Desulfosporosinus acidiphilus SJ4: one gene and its partner. The protein of the gene in region 1 interacts with the protein of each later gene in a pairwise test. Links are inferred from orthologs where the notes say so. Each region holds a gene or a part of one and is shown on either strand. Other genes may lie near its edges.

What was found.
Region 2: the proteins of rplL (region 1) and DESACI_RS08410 interact in binary tests that used the Escherichia coli proteins (3 or more experiments, as listed by UniProt). The link is inferred for Desulfosporosinus acidiphilus SJ4 from one-to-one orthologs.

What each region holds. Positions count from the first base shown.
Region 1 is NC_018068.1:480,371-489,062, forward strand. What follows is about bases 5,983-8,692. They hold rplL (50S ribosomal protein L7/L12), read left to right. Parts: upstream 5,983-7,000; coding sequence 7,001-7,384; downstream 7,385-8,692. Other genes in these bases: rplA (50S ribosomal protein L1), read left to right, coding at 5,983-6,230; rplJ (50S ribosomal protein L10), read left to right, coding at 6,426-6,953; rpoB (DNA-directed RNA polymerase subunit beta), read left to right, coding at 7,790-8,692. In the rest of the region: cysS (cysteine--tRNA ligase), read left to right, coding at 1-652; DESACI_RS02295 (Mini-ribonuclease 3), read left to right, coding at 664-1,083; thyX (FAD-dependent thymidylate synthase), read left to right, coding at 1,288-1,968; 23S rRNA (guanosine(2251)-2'-O)-methyltransferase RlmB, read left to right, coding at 1,974-2,714; DESACI_RS24680 (hypothetical protein), read right to left, coding at 2,818-2,979; RNA polymerase sporulation sigma factor SigH, read left to right, coding at 3,004-3,654; rpmG (50S ribosomal protein L33), read left to right, coding at 3,998-4,147; preprotein translocase subunit SecE, read left to right, coding at 4,233-4,454; transcription termination/antitermination protein NusG, read left to right, coding at 4,497-5,024; rplK (50S ribosomal protein L11), read left to right, coding at 5,059-5,487; more of rplA, read left to right, coding at 5,538-5,982. UniProt on the Escherichia coli protein: The binding site for several of the GTPase factors involved in protein synthesis (IF-2, EF-Tu, EF-G and RF3). Is thus essential for accurate translation.
Region 2 is NC_018068.1:1,819,882-1,829,852, forward strand. Bases 5,983-9,971 are described here. They hold DESACI_RS08410 (DNA polymerase III subunit alpha), read left to right. Parts: upstream 5,983-6,291; coding sequence 6,292-9,771; downstream 9,772-9,971. Other genes in these bases: DESACI_RS08405 (DRTGG domain-containing protein), read left to right, coding at 5,983-6,153; coaD (pantetheine-phosphate adenylyltransferase), read left to right, coding at 9,848-9,971. In the rest of the region: DESACI_RS23570 (FmdB family zinc ribbon protein), read left to right, coding at 1-106; DESACI_RS08370 (tRNA (cytidine(34)-2'-O)-methyltransferase), read left to right, coding at 146-592; DESACI_RS08375 (MTAP family purine nucleoside phosphorylase), read left to right, coding at 609-1,451; DESACI_RS08380 (glycosyltransferase family 4 protein), read left to right, coding at 1,454-2,494; DESACI_RS08385 (glycosyl hydrolase family 18 protein), read left to right, coding at 2,563-3,519; DESACI_RS08390 (metal-dependent hydrolase), read left to right, coding at 3,541-4,242; DESACI_RS08395 (hypothetical protein), read left to right, coding at 4,413-4,553; DESACI_RS08400 (alpha/beta-type small acid-soluble spore protein), read left to right, coding at 4,555-4,761; more of DESACI_RS08405, read left to right, coding at 4,831-5,982. UniProt on the Escherichia coli protein: DNA polymerase III is a complex, multichain enzyme responsible for most of the replicative synthesis in bacteria. This DNA polymerase also exhibits 3' to 5' exonuclease activity. The alpha chain is the DNA polymerase catalytic subunit.

The DNA of each region.
Region 1 (8,692 bases):
GACCATCAATCAGGAAAAGATGTCTAAGTCCTTGGGGAATTTCTTTACTACCCGGGAATTGTTGGCTAAAAATTCCGGAGAAGTCATTCGATTTTACTTGCTGGGAACACATTACCGAAGCCCGCTGGATTTTAACGATGAGAATTTGGGCATGGCTCAAAAAGGGCTTGAACGCTTACAAACGAGTGTTCGGTTAGCTCAGCAGGCCTTGGAGAGAACCGGCTCCGTTAGGAATGAAAGGATCGAAGAAGGATTGAAAAAGGCTGCTCAAGAAGCGCGGGAAGCTTTTGAGAAGGCAATGGATGATGATTTTAATTCTGCTTTAGCCTACGCGGCCCTTTTTGAACTGGCCAAGACGATGAATGGGTATGTTCAAGAACACCCCGTTTCTTCGCAAGCACTGGCAACGGCTCAAAAAACTCTCATCGAGTTGGGGGAAGTGTTGGGATTTGATCTTCTGCATCCTGCACAGGTTCAGGTGGAAAATGAGGAAATGCTCTCTAAGGTAATGGAACTCGTTCTTAAGATTCGTTCGAAAGCACGGCAGAAGAAAGATTGGGAGATGTCGGATTTTATTCGAGATGCCTTTAAGGCTGAGGGAATTGTTATTGAAGATACTCCCCAAGGTGCGAGTTGGAAAATTAAAGCTTGAAAGGTGACTTTATGCGCAGTTGGCAAGAAATGAACCCCTTAACCCTGGCGTATTTAGGGGATGCCGTTTACGAGCTTTGGGTCCGAACCCATTTGCTGGAGTCAGGGTATGAAAAAGTTAAGGACCTTCATAAACAAGCCATTAGTTACGTTCGTGCGGGGACCCAGGCACGGGTTTTACAAGCTTTGCTGCCGGAACTTGACGAGGTAGAGCATCAGGTGGTTTTGCGCGGACGCAATGCCAAGGGAGGTTATCCCAAAAATGTTGACGTGGTTACATATCGCCATGCAACGGCCTTCGAAAGTTTAGTTGGATACTGGCAGCTAACGGGACAAGTTCAGCGTATGCAATGGGCCTTTAGCCGAGTGGATGAAATTATGGGCGAAGGCCCAACAGAAGAGTCTTCAATGGAAAACCTTCTGGAGGAGTGAACCCGTACAGCTAAAGCTGAACATCGGGGCTTCGGTGACGAAAGTGTCCTGTGGACAGTTTCGCAGAAAGCGCCTAGCCAATAACAAATGCTATCGCGCTGATGGATAGACTCTACCCCCACCGAAGCAGAGAACGGGAACCACTCCCGCTTAAGAAGCGGGAGTCTCATGATTGGATGAATAGAGAAGAAAGAGGCTGTCGAAATGAGAGTAGATCTAATTCAATATACGCCAGATCCTGAAAAGGTGGTGGCTGCTGCTGCTCGTTTGTGCTATTCTGCAGATCCTGTGCCGGAACTTCTAGAACGATTAGATGATGAGAAAGTGGCCAACTTTGTTCGTAAGCTGCGTGATATGGGGCATCTTTCGCCCTTTGAACATGTGAGTTTTCAGTTTTCTATAGATGGAGTGTCCCGGGCCTTGTCTCATCAATTAGTGCGGCATAGAATTGCCAGTTACTCTCAACGCTCGCAACGCTATGTAAAAGAAAATGGCTTCGATTATGTCATACCGCCCAGCGTTCAACGAAAACCTGAGGCTATGGAGCGTTTTGAGAAGGCTATGGCCTACCTTCAAGAAGAATACCAGGCCTTGCAGTCTATGGTGCCTGCAGAGGATGCTCGCTTCGTTCTGCCTAATGCCTGCACTACCTCCCTGATGGCTACCTTTAACGCACGTTCTCTATTAAACTTTTTTGAGCACCGTACTTGTTTGAGGGCTCAATGGGAGATTCGCGGTTTAGCTGAGAGGATGCTGGACTTAGTACGTGAGGTGGCTCCCAATCTATTCAGTGAAGCAGGACCAACCTGTGTGACATTGGGAGTATGTCATCAAGGCGCCTATAGCTGCGGAAGATTACAAACCCTCAAAGGAAAGAAGACGTGAATAATATGAACGATGAAATCGTTTATGGCAAAAATCCGGTCATTGAGCTGCTGAAGAGCGGAAAACCTGTAAATAAAGTTCTTTTGCTCTCGGAAAATAAAAATCTAAGAAATCAAGAAATCATCTCTCATTTGGAAGAACGGAATATTCCCTATCAGTTTGTGACACGAGAGGTTCTCGACCGGCAAGCGCAGCGGGAGCGCCACCAGGGTATTTTGGCTTATGTTGCCGCCACAGAGTACGCTGAAGTAGAGGATATACTTGCTTTAGCGGAACAACGACGGGAAGATCCATTTATCTTAATGTTGGATGAAATTGAAGACCCACACAATTTAGGGGCATTGCTAAGAACGGTTGATGCCGTCGGGGCCCATGGGGTGATCATCCCAAAACGCCGCAGCGTTTCGTTAACCGGAACGGTTGCTAAGACTTCGGCCGGCGCGGTTGAACATGTTCTGGTGGCTCGTGTAAGCAACTTGGTCCAAACGATTAAGGAATTGAAGAAGAAGGGATGTTGGGTGTCTGGTGCGGAAGCCGGGGGGCAGGATGTTTTTTCGGCGGATCTCACAGGCCCGCGTGTTATTGTCATTGGCAGTGAAGGCAGGGGGATCAGCCGCTTGCTGAGGGAGAATTGTGATGAGCTTGTCAGTTTGCCTATGAATGGTAAGGTTACGTCCCTAAACGCCAGCGTTGCAGGCTCTCTCGTGCTTTATGAGGTTCTCAGGCAACGAAGATATTCTAAGTGAACTCGTTCGGCTAAAGCTGAATGACAGCAACTTATTTGAAGAATGTAAAAATTAGACTTGAAAGATTGGACATCACTGGTTATGATACTTCTAATGGATAAAGTCACTGTCTTATAATATTTGACTCCGAACATCCAATATCGTGTCTCAAATCCGGCCCATGCGACAGAACAACAAAAACTTCGCCTTGACGCTCTTCTTCAGGGTCGGGTATAATGAGAATGTTCCCGTGGACAAGGGCTAGGCGAGATTGCGTCTTCTTCATGACGACATTGTAGGGGGGATCAACTTGACTTTTCAAGCCCAACCAGAACTACCAGAGTGCGAAATCATCGACATTATCGTAGATGAAGAGATGGTTGAGCTTGCCAAGGAAGGCGACGCTGCTGCACTAGAGTATCTGATCAACAAATATAAGAACTTCGTTAGGGCAAAGGCTCGTTCCTATTTTCTCATAGGAGCGGATCGCGAAGATATTATTCAAGAAGGAATGATTGGACTCTATAAGGCCATAAGAGACTTTCGCGGCGATAAACTCTCATCGTTCAGGGCATTTGCGGAGTTATGTATAACCCGCCAGATTATCACTGCCATTAAGACAGCTACAAGGCAGAAACACATTCCACTAAACTCCTATGTCTCTCTCAATAAGCCGATATATGACGAAGATTCCGACCGGACGCTTCTTGATGTTATCTCAGGGACTCGTATTACGGATCCGGAAGAACTGATTATCAGCCGTGAGGAATTTGACGACATTGAAGAGAAGATGGGTGAGATCCTCAGTTCCTTAGAATGGAAGGTGCTGATGTCTTATTTAGAAGGGAAATCTTACCAGGAAATTGCTGTTGATTTAAAAAGACATGTGAAATCAATCGATAACGCGTTACAGAGAGTGAAGAGGAAACTTGAACGCTATCTCGAACGCCGGGATGGATAATTTTACATAGATTCCTGGTGAAATAAATACTTGCATTTCTCGACAAAAGATGTTAACTTATAAAAGTGTCAATCAGAGGAAACTCTGATAACCAAAATGCCAACGTAGCTCAATTGGTAGAGCAGCTGATTTGTAATCAGCAGGTTGCGGGTTCGAGTCCCATCGTTGGCTCCATTTATTTTGAAGCTTAAAGGCAGCACTGCTGTCTTTTTTATTTCGTCGCTAGCCGAGTTTTCTTTAGACACACTCGTCGTTTTCTTGACAGAGAAATCAACTTGTGATAAAGTACTTGAGTAATGGAATAAATGCAGGGATTTACTGTTTGTCTGGGAGGTGTTCGTGAATGCGTGTTGGCATTATTTTAGCGTGTACGGATTGCAAGCACCGTAACTATGCTACGATGAAAAATAAGAAAAATAATCCTGATCGTTTGGAAGTCCAAAAGTATTGTAAGTTCTGCAAAAGCCATACTCTCCATAAAGAAACCAAGTAATTTTTTTTTGTGACGTTTTAAACTGTACGCCTGGAAGCGTTGTCACAATGTCGAGGACACCTATGTCGTTTAAGGATGTGAAGTGATGGGCGCGTTGAAAAAACCAGCCAATACTCAGAAACAAGCAGATAAGACCAAAGAGTATTTCCGCGGAGTTCTGAGCGAATTAAAAAAAGTTCACTGGCCGAGCCGCAAACAATTATTGGCCTATACGGGCGTTGTTTTTGTTGCGGTGGGGATTGTTTCTATTCTCATGTGGGTTGTGGACGGCGGTTTAAGTATTGCCTTAACCAAGCTAGTGCCCTAAACTGCAAGTTTCCGCGGCAGTGTCTGAGGAGGTCCCTGAGAAATGGCGAAAGACTGGTTTGTTATTCACACGTACTCGGGTTACGAAAATAAAGTCAAGATGAATCTCGAAAAGCGCGTTGAATCCATGAATATGGAGGAGAAAATCTTTCGCGTTCTTGTTCCTATGGAAGATGAAGTTGAGTTCAAGAATGGGAAAGAAAAGGTGACAAAGCGCAAGGTTTATCCGGGATATGTTCTTGTTGAAATGGAAATGACGGATGATTCTTGGTATGTTGTTCGCAACACACCAGGAGTTACAGGCTTCGTCGGGACAGGAACAAAGCCGATACCGCTCCTTGACCAGGAGGTCATTCAGATTCTCCAACAAATGGGAATGGATGATCTGCGGGCTAAAATTGATTTCGAGGTTAATCAAACTGTCCAGGTTATTGCCGGACCGTTTAAAGACTTTGTTGGCGTAGTTCGCGAAATACTGCCGGATAAAGGCAAGCTGCGTGTGGAAGTATCGATGTTTGGAAGAGAGACGCCTGTGGAATTAGATTTCGGACAGGTACAAAAACTCGACTAAAATAGGAATTACTCTATCAAGGAGGTGTTAAACAATGGCGAAGAAAGTAATTGGTCTCGTTAAATTAGCAATCACTGCAGGCAAAGCTACACCGGCACCTCCGGTTGGTCCGGCTCTCGGTCAACATGGTGTCAATATTATGGCCTTCTGCAAAGAGTACAATGAGCGTACTAAGGATCAAGCTGGGCTCATTATTCCGGTGGAAATTACGGTTTATGAAGATCGTTCCTTTACCTTTATAACCAAAACGCCGCCGGCATCTGTTTTGCTCAAAAAGATGACCAATATTAATTCGGGTTCCTCTGAACCAAATCGTAAGAAGGTTGCTACGATTACAAAATCAAAAGTGCGCGAAATTGCGGACATTAAGATGAAGGATCTGAATGCTGCAAGCGTTGAAGCTGCTATGCGGATGGTTGAAGGTACTGCCAGAAGTATGGGTATCGATGTTGTTGAAGGTTAACAATTAATTGTGGGAGGGCTTGGCCCGCATAACCACAGGAGGTAAAAAGAATGGCTAAGGTTGGAAAAAGATATCAAGAGGCCGTAAAAGCCTTTGATCGCACAGGATATTACGAACCCCTTGAAGCATTCGCGATCGTAAAGGCTAATGCCAAAGCAAAATTTGATGAAACTATCGAAGTTGCTTTCAAGTTAGGAATTGACACTCGTCATGCGGACCAACAAATTCGTGGTGCTATTGTGCTCCCGCATGGAACAGGTAAAACCCGTTCTGTTTTGGTTTTTGCTAAGGGTGACAAGGCTAAGGAAGCTGAGGCAGCAGGTGCTGATTTTGTTGGTGCCGAAGACATGATCGCGAAGATTGAGCAAGGTTGGTTTGGATTTGATGTTGTCGTGGCGACTCCGGATATGATGGGAATGGTCGGTAAATTAGGTCGGGTACTCGGACCTAAAGGCTTAATGCCAAACCCCAAGACCGGTACCGTAACTCCGGACGTAACTCGTGCAATCAGAGAAATCAAAGCTGGTAAGATTGAGTATCGTGCTGAAAAAGCTGGAATTATCCACGCTCCTATAGGCAAAGCTTCTTTCAGTGCTGAGCAACTGTTCGAGAACTACCGCACTTTAGGGGAAACCATTCAAAAAGCAAAACCTGCCGCTGCCAAAGGTCAGTACATCCGCAGTATTACAGTGAGCTCGACTATGGGACCCGGCGTAAGCATCAACCCCGCAAAGGCTCTTTAAAAGTTGTCTTGACAGTAGCCTACAATGAGGGTAAACTTATCAGGAATATAATATCCGCTGTAGAAAGCAGGCGCCTTAGTGCTTAATTTCCTGCCGAGGTTGGAATACGTGCCGATTGATATTACTTGGCATTCTTAACCTCTGCAGCTGCGGAGGTTTTTTGCTGAGTTGCCCTATAGGAAGGAGGTACACAAAATGCCCAATATCGAAGAAAAAAGTCAGGTTGTCGCAGAGATTAAAGAAAAGTTTCAACAATCTACAGGGGTTGTTTTGGCGGATTATCGCGGGCTGACTGTGGCTGAAGTAACTAAATTACGTACTCAGCTTCGTCAAGCCGGTGTAGAGTATAAGGTTCTCAAAAATACTCTGGTACGCCGAGCTGCTCAAGAAGTAGGAGTTGAAGGCCTTGAGACATACTTAGAAGGTCCTACAGCCCTGGCTTTTAGTAAAGATCCTGTTGCTCCTGCTAAAATTTTAATGGATTTTGCCAAAGCAAATAAACTTAAAAACTTTGCCATTAAGGCCGGAGTTTTAGAAGGCAAAGTCATTGGACCTGAAGGCGTTAAAGAACTTGCTGATCTGCCATCACGAGAAGTATTGCTGGCCATGGTTCTGCGCGGTATGCAAGCGCCTCTGGCTGGTATGGCCAATGTTCTTCAAGGACCTATTCGCAAAATGGGTTATGCTCTCGAAGAAGTGCGTAAGCTCAAAGAAGCTCAATAATAATTATTGAAATCTAAAATGTGTGTAATTTAAGGAGGAAATAAACAATGTCTAAAGTAAATGAAATTCTCGAAGCAGTTAAAGGGTTAACTGTCCTCGAACTCTCTGAACTCGTCAAAGCTTTTGAAACCGAATTTGGTGTCAGTGCAGCTGCTCCTGTGGCTGTCGCAGCTCCTGGCGCAGCTGCAGCTGCCGGTGGTGCTGAAGCAGCTGAAGAGAAAACTGAATTTGACGTTATTCTCACCAATTGCGGCGCTTCCAAAATTAATGTTATCAAAGTTGTCCGCGAAGTAACCGGCTTAGGTCTGAAAGAAGCTAAAGATCTCGTAGATAATGCTCCGAAGCCTGTTAAAGAAAAAGTCTCTAAGGATGAGGCTGAATCCATTAAAACTAAATTGACTGAAGCCGGCGCAACTGTCGACGTGAAATAGTTTAGAGAATGATAAGAAGGTGCTCTCTAAGAAGAGAGCGCCTTCTTTATTATACTAAAATAAATATGATTTTCAGTTATATAACTGACATTTCCATAATTAGTGCCATATCTTCATTATTTATTATTCGCTTCCCTGAAGATTTTCTTGACACCGAATAATGGATTTGGTATAATTTATAAATGTTACCATACATAGATTAAGGTATTTGCTTGATTCTTCCATGCTATGGCATAATTTGAAAGCATTGGATAATAAGGAGATAAGTAGTTTGGAATTGTCACGATGATGCGGAATACCATAGATAGTTTAAGCGAGGTTTTATTAAAAGGCCTTGCTTTTGGCTGTCTATGTCAATATATTAGACCTCAATGAGAGAAATGCGCACTGAGGGGTGAAGCGTTAATGTTCTATCCTGTTAAGGTAGGGGTTCGGGAGCGCTGGAGTTATTCCAGAATCCGTGAAGTCCTTGACATGCCAAATCTAATTGAAATCCAGCAGAACTCCTATCGTTGGTTTCTTGATGAGGGGCTGCGCGATATGTTTCGCGATATCTCTCCCATTCAAGACTTTACCGGCAATCTCGTTTTAGAATTTATCGATTACAGCTTAGGAGAACCAAAGTACCAGGTTGAGGAGTGTAAAGAACGCGATGTGACTTTTGCCGCTCCACTGCGGGTAAAAGTACGCCTTATCAACAAAGAAACCGGTGAAGTTAAAGAACAAGAAGTCTTTATGGGTGATTTTCCTCTGATGACAGACAAGGGTACCTTTATTATCAACGGTGCTGAACGTGTCATTGTCAGTCAGCTTGTTCGTTCGCCTGGCGTATACTATGCGGAACAGATTGATCCGAGTGGTAAGAAACTTTATGGGGCTACGGTGATACCAAACCGTGGAGCCTGGCTAGAATTTGAATCGGATATTAATGATAATATTTTTGTGAGGGTTGACCGGACTCGCAAACTGCCCGGAACCGTGCTGATTCGGGCTTTGGGGTATTCCAGCAACGGTCAGATTTTAGAACTGTTTAATGACAATGAATATATTCGTGCGACCCTGGAAAGAGACAACTCTGAGTCTACGGAAGAAGCTTTGGTTGAAATCTATAAGCGATTGAGACCGGGAGAACCTCCTACTGTGGATAGTGCCCGATCTCTGCTGGAAGCTCTCTTTTTTGATGCCAAGCGGTATGATCTGGCGAAGGTTGGCCGTTATAAGCTCAATAAGAAATTAGGCCTGGATATACCCATGGAAGTCCGTCATCTGACTCGCGGGGATATCGTGGCGAGCATTCAGCGCATGCTT
Region 2 (9,971 bases), 1.3 Mb from region 1 along the record:
AGGGCTTGCCAAAAAGATATCTAAGTTTTCAAGTCCCGGAGTAAAAGGAAGCAGCGGTGGGACTTGTTCTCCCGGGTGCCACGGCAACTGTTCCGGGTGTCATTGAAAGGGGATCCGAGTTTTGAACAATCGACTTAATATAGTGATGGTTGAGCCGGAAATCCCGCCTAATACGGGAAATGTGGCTCGGCTTTGTGCTGCAACGGGAGCTGCACTCCATTTAGTAAAACCCCTTGGTTTCAGTATTGATGATAAGCACTTAAAGCGTGCCGGTTTAGATTATTGGCATCTTCTGGATATTTATTATTATGAGAATTTTAACGAATTTGAAGAGAAGAATCCTCACGGACTTCGTTACTTAGCAACGACAAAAGGTGGCCGTTCCTACAGCGACATAGTCTATGAACCGGGAGGATATTTAATTTTCGGCAAGGAAACGAAAGGACTTTCGCCCGAAATTTTGGCTCGTTATCCGGACAAGACCATCAGATTGCCCATGCGTGCTGAAGCGCGTTCCTTAAACTTGTCAAATTCAGTAGCTGTTGTTGTCTATGAAGTTTTGCGTCAATGGGGCTTCCCGAGTCTTGTTTAAAAAAGGAGGAGAAACTATGATACCCAAGGTTGACGTTGGGTTAATATGCGGGTCGAGTACGAATTCAATTTCCTTCCTTGAGGATTTAAAAATTCCCGGCACAAAAGTACTGGGTAACGCTTTGATATTTAATACCCCTTATGGACCTTCCCCGGAATTTACTCATTTTTCCTATGCAGGCAAAGAGGCTTTAACCTGCAGGATGCATGGCTGGAGGCAGGGAGTTACGAGAGCCCAGGCTTCTCAGCAAATTTTTTGGGTGTTTCATCAAGCGGGAGTTCACGTAGTTTTAACTGAAGGCGGGGTAGGGGGAGTAAATCACCTGCTGAAACCACGCGATATTGTCATTCCTCACGATTACTTGGACTTCTCAATGCGGAAAGATGTGTCTATCGGGCTCCCCTATTTACTGACCATGCGCAATGCCGTTTGCCCTGACTTGATTAAGGTTTTGCAGGAGACCGTTATGCAAAACCAGCCTCCGCGCTATGTATTTGACCGCGGGGTTTACGTTTGTACTGACGGGCGGCATTTTGAAAGTCCTTCGGAAGTACAGATGTTTAAACAAATGGGCGGCGACGTCATCGGGCAATCCATGTGCCCTGAAGTCTATATGGCCCGGGAAATCGGAGCCCATTATGCTACGGTTCAGCTTGTTGTCAACTATGCTGAAGGAATTGTTAAGGATTGGGAGCACGAGGAATTGGCAGATATTTTCTATAATCAGTCCGGTTTTGCAGGCAGAATTTTGTTAAGCGCTATGGCATTGCTTCCCCAAACCTTTTCCTGTTCTTGTTTGGAGCTGCGCCAACCGACAATGCTGCGGGACAAGCTCGAACCTAAGTCAACGGAGGAATAGTCATGGCCTATATATTAACCTTTGCCTTGGCCTTAGTTATTGCAGCCGTCTGTACCCCATTGACCATGAAACTGGCCCATAAATGGGGGGCTATTGCTTACCCGGGAGGCCGTCATGTCCATAAAAAACCCATTCCCCGCTTGGGCGGATTGGCTTTGTACGCTGGGTTTTGGCTGGCGGCGGCAATAACCCAACAGTGGGATCTATCATACTGGGGGCTATTTTTAGGCAGCACGTTAATTATGTTGGTCGGTGTATGTGATGACATTTGGGAAATTCGTCCGATGGTGAAGCTTTTTTGGCAAATTGCTTCGGCGGCTTTGCTCTTTGGTTTTAATTTTTCTATGGATAAGTTTTCCCTTCCTTTGATTCCGTCCATTAATTTGTCGGGGTCTTGGCTTGGTGTTATAGGTTTTGCTTTAATGCTCTTTTGGATTGTCGGTCTGGTAAATACAGTTAATATCTCGGATGGCTTAGACGGACTGGCTGCAGGAATATGTTTTATGGCGGCACTATTGCTGTTCTGGTCGGCAAATCGAATTAATAGTCCTGCAGCGCATCTGACCTTGGCTTTAGCCGGTTCGCTGCTTGGTTTTTTATTGTTTAATTTCCCCCCGGCCCGGGTTTTTATGGGAGATTCCGGCAGTATGTTTCTCGGATATATTATTGGCGGCCTTTCCATTTACGGACTCCTAAAAACAGCGACAGTTTTAGGCGTAGTTTTCCCGCTTCTCGTCATGGGTATGCCTGTGACGGACTTAACCTTTGCCATTATTCGCCGCAAACTTCGAGGGCAATCCATGGCTGCCGCCGATCGCGGACATTTACATCATCGTCTGCTAGACGCGGGGCTTACTCAGCGTCAAGCCGTTTTGTCAATGTATGGAATCAGTGCCTGCTTTGGAATTTCTGCAGTCTTGGGAGCTGAAGGACTGTGGATATTAGCCTTAGTCCTTCTCCTCCTTGTCTTTGCTGTATTGGTGATTATTTTAATGCGAAGAACGGCAATGCTGGCAGTGTTCAGCAGACGTCACTCAAAATAGAAGCCTTAGTTATTCTTAACACCTCTACCCCCGGTAATGCATATGATGATCGGAAAGGGGGTATAAGTATGCCATTGAATATCTTTGCTTTTTATAGCGGCCTTACTGAACAAGCAAAGGGTTATCCCTATTTAGTAAGAAACGAAAACATAATCAATCAGTTAGATATCTTTCAAACACCGATCCAGAATGACGGAACTGTCCAAGGCCGGCCCAGCCGCAAGATGATTAATGAAGCTCATGCCAAAGGAATTAAGGTTTATTTAACGGTGAGCAACTTAAACCCGGGAGGACGCTTTTCTACAGGATTAATATCCCGGTTAGTACGTGATCGGCAATTTGCTAACTATGTTTGGGGGAACATAAACAATCTTCTGGCTGAGTATCAATTTGACGGAGTCAATCTGGATTTAGAAAAAGTAAGTCCGACAGATCGTCATCTCTTTACACAGCTTATTCAAGCCTGGTCAGCTCAGTTCCATCAGGCAAACTATATCGTTACCATTGATGTACCGGCAAAGTCTTCTAGTGAACCTCTTGATCCGTGGAAAGGGGCCTTTGACTATCAAGCGATCGGTCGGGTCGTTGATGAGGTAATCCTTATGACTTATGAAGAACATTGGCCGGCAAGCCCTCCCGGGTCAGTAGCCTCTCTTCCGTGGGTCAATGAGAATTTGAACTATGCTTTGGCCAATATCCCCGCTCGTAAAATCTTAATGGGCATTCCTCTTTATGGGTATGATTGGTCGGAACGCGGGGGAGCCCAAAGCATCAGCTATCAAAGAGCCGTTGACCTTGCTCAACGTCATGGTGCTCCAATCCTTTGGGATCCGAGGCAGCACGGTTTGCATTTCCGCTATGAAGCTATGGGTATAAGACATACCGTTTATTTTGAAGATCCCCGCAGCACGAAAGACAAACTGGACCTTGCTCTAAGCAAAGGCATTCGGGGAGTCGCCCTTTGGGAAATGAACTTGAGTTATCCTGCTTTCTGGGAGGTGCTTCAAGTATATTCGGCAAGATAAACAGCAAACGGAGGTTAAAGCATGAATATTCGTTTTCACGGACACGCTTGTTTTGAAATTGCAAGTGAAGCAGGAAGAATCTTAATTGACCCCTTTTTGCGTGGGAACCCGAGTACCACTACGAAGCCTGAAGATTTTAACCAGCTCGACGCCATTTTAGTAACTCACGGGCATCATGATCATCTGGGTGACGCTGTGGAGTTGTCGAAAAAGACAGGTGCTCCTATTATTGCAGTTTATGAGCTGGCAGCCTATTGCCAAAGTAAAGGCGCAGCAACTCATGCTATGCATCTTGGGGGTAAACATCAGTTTTCTTTTGGCTGGGTTAAACTCACCTTGGCGTTACATGGCTCCGGCATTGAAGAAAAAGAAGGAGGCCCTATGATTTACGGTGGCCCCCCCTGTGGATTTCTTATGCAAATAGAAGGAAAATGGATCTATCATGCCGGAGATACCGGATTGTTTGGTGACATGGAACTGATTGGCCTGCGCCATCCCTTAGAGGTTGCTATGCTGCCTATCGGAGACAACTTTGTCATGGGTGTAGAAGAAGCAGCCCATGCGTCTCAATTGTTGCGCTCTAAAGTCGTGATCCCCATGCATTATAATACCTTCCCGCTTATAAACCAGGATGCCGGCGAGTTCCTGCGCATGCTGCAGCGCAGAGTTCCGGAAACAAAGGGCGTTGTACTTAAAGCTGGAGAATCTTTTGAGTTAGTTTAAACTTATCCGTAAATAAATACGAAATTATAGTATTAATAACCCAAAATAGTATTAATAACTTAAATAAAAGTATTATTAACTACAATGTTATCGTTAAATATCCCGCCGATGTATCCGGCGGGATATTTTTTATTGAAAAGGGTAAAACTTTTAGAAAGGAGTTGAGAACTATGACAAGAAAATTATGTGCCTTTCGTTGTCTCTATGGAGTTGACGGACGCTGCCGCTTAGAACATCTTATAGGAGAGAGAGGGCCAAATTGTCCCCATTATGAGGAAGATGGTTTTACCATGAGCAGGGGGAGGATTTGAGATGAAATCATCGAAACCCAGAGTGAAACGAACAGACCCTTTAGAACCTCTGAAAATGGAAATAGCCGCAGAATTAGGACTTTTAGAGCAAGTTAAGACCAATGGCTGGCATTCCTTAAATGCTAAAGATGCCGGCAAAATTGGAGGATTGATGACTCAACGGCGTAAACGAGAGAATCTCCAAAATATAAATGATAAAAACGAATAAGCTAGTTTGATCTTCAATCATATGGTATAATTATTGATCGTATAGTAATAAGTGGGGAGCGTTATTCACTTGACAAAACATCAACAAATTTTAACATTCATTGAAGATTTGGCTATTGGCAGCAAGGTTTCTGTCCGTTTTATTGCTAAAGCCCTGGATGTAAGTGAAGGGACGGCTTATCGAGCCATTAAAGAAGCTGAGGCTAAGGGATTAGTTCGCTCAATTCCCAAAGTTGGAACCATACGAATTGAGGGGGTCAAAGAACGTCAAATTGAAGACTTGACGTTGCGTGAAGTTTCACAGATCGCTGAAGGGGTTGTTATCTGTGGCTTTGAGCATCTTGATCGTTGCCCGCATAAATTTGTAATTGCTTCGATGGAAATTGATGCTATGGGCCGTTATTTGGAAGAGAATGCCTTGTGTATTGTGGGAAATCGGCGTAATGCTCAGATTTTTGCCCTGGAACACAATGCTTCCCTATTAATCACCGGCGGACTGGAACCCGACGAAGACGTTGTTGCTTTAGCTCGGCAGCGGGAACTAGTGATCATTCAATCTCCTTATGATACATTTGCCGTGACTTCTATGATTAATCGTGCTCTCTATGATCGATTAATTCAAAAAGAACTTATCTTAGTTGAAGATATCATGGTCAAAGATGTCAAGTATCTTAAGGGAGATGCAACAGTGGAAGATTGGCGAAATCTTTCCCAAAGTACAGATCACAGCCGCTTTCCGGTGGTTGATAATGAAATGAATCTTGTTGGGATTGTCACTGCGGTGGATGTTGCCGGAGAGGATCTTAAAACTCCCATTAAAGATGTCATGAATTCTAATCCGTTCATGGTGGGACGGGATGATCCTGTCACCCATATTTCTCGAATTATGGTTTGGGAAGGATGGGAAATTGCTGTTGTAGCAGATCAGGGTAAGTTAATCGGAATCGTTAGTTTGCAGGATGTTATTGAAGCCTACCAGCAAGTTCAGAAACAGCCTCAGTTTGGAGAAACTGTTGACAATCTGGTGCTGAGCGGATTCCGCTTCGTTGATGATTCAGAACACCTTTCAATTGAAGGGGAAATAACCAACGCCATGGTGGATGACTATGGGTCGGCCAGCTGCGGTGTTATTGTCACAGTCATGAATATGGCTGGATATATCAGTCTTCGTAAGAAATACAGGCTAAATGCCATTACGGAAAACTTTACTTTATATCAACTGCAGCCCATACCCGTAGGGACGGAAATCACAGTAACCGCTAAACTTCTCCTTGTGGCTAAGAAACATTGCAATATTGAAGTAGAAGTAAAAGTCGAGAATGAAATAGTCGCTAAAGGTCTAATGACCGCACGAATTGGCGATAAAAAGCTCGTAAGTGATGCCGTTCTTTAATTCGAGGATTTCTTCTTATTTAGAAGGCATATATGATACAATTGAATAGACATAATCATGAAGCAAAAGGCAATCATGAAGCTATAAGGTCTTGAATTTTTCAAGACCTTTGCTATATATCTTGAGGAGAGATACGTGATGTTTGTTCATCTCCATAACCATACAGAGTACAGTCTGCTTGACGGAGCTGCCAGAATTAATAAGTTAGTCACGCGTGCGGCAGAATTGAATATGCCTGCCTTGGCAATTACTGATCATGGGGTTATGTATGGAGTCATTGATTTTTATAAAGCATGTCATAAAGCCGGCGTTAAGCCGATTATTGGCTGCGAAGTTTATGTTGCGCCACATAGACGAACAGATAAGGTGCCGGGAAAAGATGATAAAAATTATCATTTAGTTCTTTTGGCGGAGAATGAAACGGGTTATCGCAACCTTATCCGTTTAGTGTCGATGGCTCATATTGAAGGTTTCTACTATAAGCCCCGGGTAGATAAAGAAATTCTGCACAAATACTCCGGTGGAATTATAGCCCTCAGTGCTTGTTTAGCAGGGGAAGTTGCTGATTATATCGTTAACGATCAGTTGGAAATGGCAGTTCAAAGTGCTCTGGACTATGAGAGGATTTTTGGCAAAGGCAATTTTTATCTTGAAATTCAGGACCATGGAATCGATAAGCAGCTCAAGGTTATCCAGGGAATATGGAAGATTCATGAACGCACAGGGATTCCTATCGTAGCCACCAATGACGTGCATTATGTGAATCGTGACGATGCTCTTGTTCAAGACGCACTATTGAGTATTCAAACCGGCAAGACGTTAAATGATACCTCGAGGATGAGCTTTTCCAGTCAGGAATTTTTTCTGAAATCCGAACAAGAAATGGCCTTGCTTTTTGGCGAACATCCTGAAGTTTTAGACAATACAGCCAAGATTGCCGAACGATGTCAGGTGGATTTTAAGTTTGGAGAAAATTACCTGCCGGTTTTTGATGTTCCTCCCGAGTATACCTTAGACGGTTATCTTGAAGCCCAATGCCGCGAGGCATTTCCACGCTTTTATCCCCGGATGACTGAGATTGAGCGTGAACGATTAGACTATGAACTTCAAGTGATTTCCCAAACCGGTTTTTCAGGATACTTTCTGATTGTTGCAGACTTTTGCCGCTTTGCCCGAGAGAATGGAGTTGCCGTCGGCCCGGGACGGGGGTCGGCCGCCGCCAGCATGGTAGCTTACTTATTAGGAATCACCTCTGTTGAGCCTCTTAGCCATGATCTCCTTTTTGAACGTTTTTTAAATCCGGAACGGATTTCCATGCCGGATATCGATATAGATTTTGACCCGGAGGGCCGAGAGCAAGTCATACGCTATGTCACCGAAAAATATGGTTCAGACAAGGTTTGTCAAATCATTACCTTTGGAACTATGGGTGCCAAAGCGGCCATCCGCGACGGGGGAAGGGTCTTGGGGATTCCTTTGGCTCGCGTGGACAAGGTTGCCAAGGCTATTCCTTCAGATCCGGGAATGACGTTAGACAAGGCTTTGCAAGTGTCGCTGGATCTGGCCCGGATGATTGAAGAGGATGAAGAAATTAAACGTCTGTATAAGCTGGCCCAATCTCTGGAAGGGATGACGAGACACGCTTCTACCCACGCCGCAGGGGTCGTGATCTCCAAGGATCCTCTGATGAATCATCTTCCGTTGCAAAGAACTTCCGAGGATTTTGTCATGACTCAATTTCCTATGAAAATCGTTGAAGAAATTGGGTTATTGAAAATGGATTTCCTCGGTTTGAGGAATTTAACCATCCTCCAAGAGGCTGTGAAACGGATTGAGGAAACCCATGGGATCAAGCTTGCATTAAGAGATCTTCCTTTTGACGATGAAAAAACCTATCAACTTCTTGCTTCCGGGGACAGCACTGGGATTTTTCAATTTGAAAGCGGCGGAATGAGGGCCGTTCTCAAAGAAGTCAAGCCAACGTGTTTTGAAGATATTATCGCCGTTGGAGCATTGTACCGTCCGGGTCCAATGGATCAGATTCCTGAGTTTATCCGCCGCAAGCATGGAGGACAAACCACTTACTTAGACCCCAAGTTAGAACCGATTCTCAAATCAACTTACGGAATTATCGTTTATCAGGAACAGGTTATGCAGATCGCCAGAGATCTGGCCGGATATTCCCTGGGACGAGCAGACTTACTCAGGCGGGCCATGGGAAAAAAGAAAAAAGAAATCATGGCAGAGGAACGTCAAAACTTTATCTTTGGGCTTCAGGATGAACAGGGACAGTGGGTTATCCCTGGGGCTCTTCGTCGTGGTTTAACCCAGGAAAAGGCAGAAGAAATTTTTGATTTGATGGCTAAATTTGCGGAATACGGTTTTAATAAAGGGCATGCAACAGCTTATGCCGTAATTTCGTATCAGACAGCCTATTTAAAGGCAAACTATCCTTTAGAGTTTATGGCCGCTCTCTTAAGTACCGTTATGGGTTCCTCAGATAAAATATCTTTTTACATTCAGGATGCCAAACAAAATGGAATTGAAGTGCTTCCTCCGGATGTTCAGTACAGCCAAGTTGGATTTTCAACTGAAAAACAGGCCATTCGCTTTGGCTTAGGTGCTATACGCAATGTCGGCATCAATGTGGTGGAGAAAATCTTGGAGGCCAGGCAAGATGGCCTTTTCCTATCTCTTTACGATTTTTGCCTGCGCGTGGACCAAAAGGTTCTAAACCGGCGTGTTCTGGAAAGCTTGATCCGTTCGGGAGCCATGAGTTCCTTTTGTACTCGTGTTCAGGCCTTGGCAGTTCTAGATCAAGTTTTAGACACCGCTCAGCGGATACAAAGAGATCGCAATAGTGGTCAGTTTTCCCTTTTTGATCAAACGGACGATTTAGATGAGGGAATTGTCCTTCCTGATCTGCCCGAGTATAGTGAACGGGAGATTCTCGAGATGGAACGAGAGTATTTGGGACTCTATTTGAGCGGCCATCCCCTTTCCTCAGTCTTGCCTCAGCTAAAGCCTTACCTATCTTCGGATATTTTGACTTGCCTAGAGGGGGAAGAAGAAGGAAAGGTTATTCTCGGAGGATTGGTTACCGGCTTCAGGCAAACGGTTACGAAAAAGGGCGAAATGATGGCGAGCTTTATATTAGAAGATTTGACAAGCGGCATTGAGGTTTTGGTATTTCCGCGTGTTTTTGCCCAAAGTCGTGCTTTGACCAACGACCAAGTCGTTGTCATTGCGGGAAGGTATAATATTCGAGAGGATGAAAAGAAAGTATTTGCAGAGAAAATTACCAGACTGGAAGAACTTAAGCCGGCCGAAGAGCCTGTTTTTGAAGTTAAACCCCCCAAAACCTCAGTGAAGGCTTCCGGTCAGCGGCTTTTTCTGCGATTTCCCAGCGCTCAGAGTAACCTCATGCCGGAGGTCCTGAGTATTTTAAAAGATTATCAGGGGGATCAACCTGTATACTTTTACTTTGAAGATAATCGTAAGACAATTGAAGGACACCGTGAATATTGGGTAAAAGAAGATGAAGAATTGAAGAAGACGTTATTTAGGGTGCTGGGAAATAATAATGTGGTCTGGAAACCAGGGAAAAATTTCATTTAGATGATTTTATTAGCAGGAATTCCTGGATTTCAAAGCGAAACCCATGGAAATATCCTGACTACAAAGGAGATCGACTGTGCGTACAGCAATTTATCCGGGAACGTTTGACCCGGTTACTAAGGGGCATCTTGACATATTAACCCGCGGGAAAGAACTTTTTGACGGAGTAACCATTGCCATAGCAGCTGATAATCAGAAGA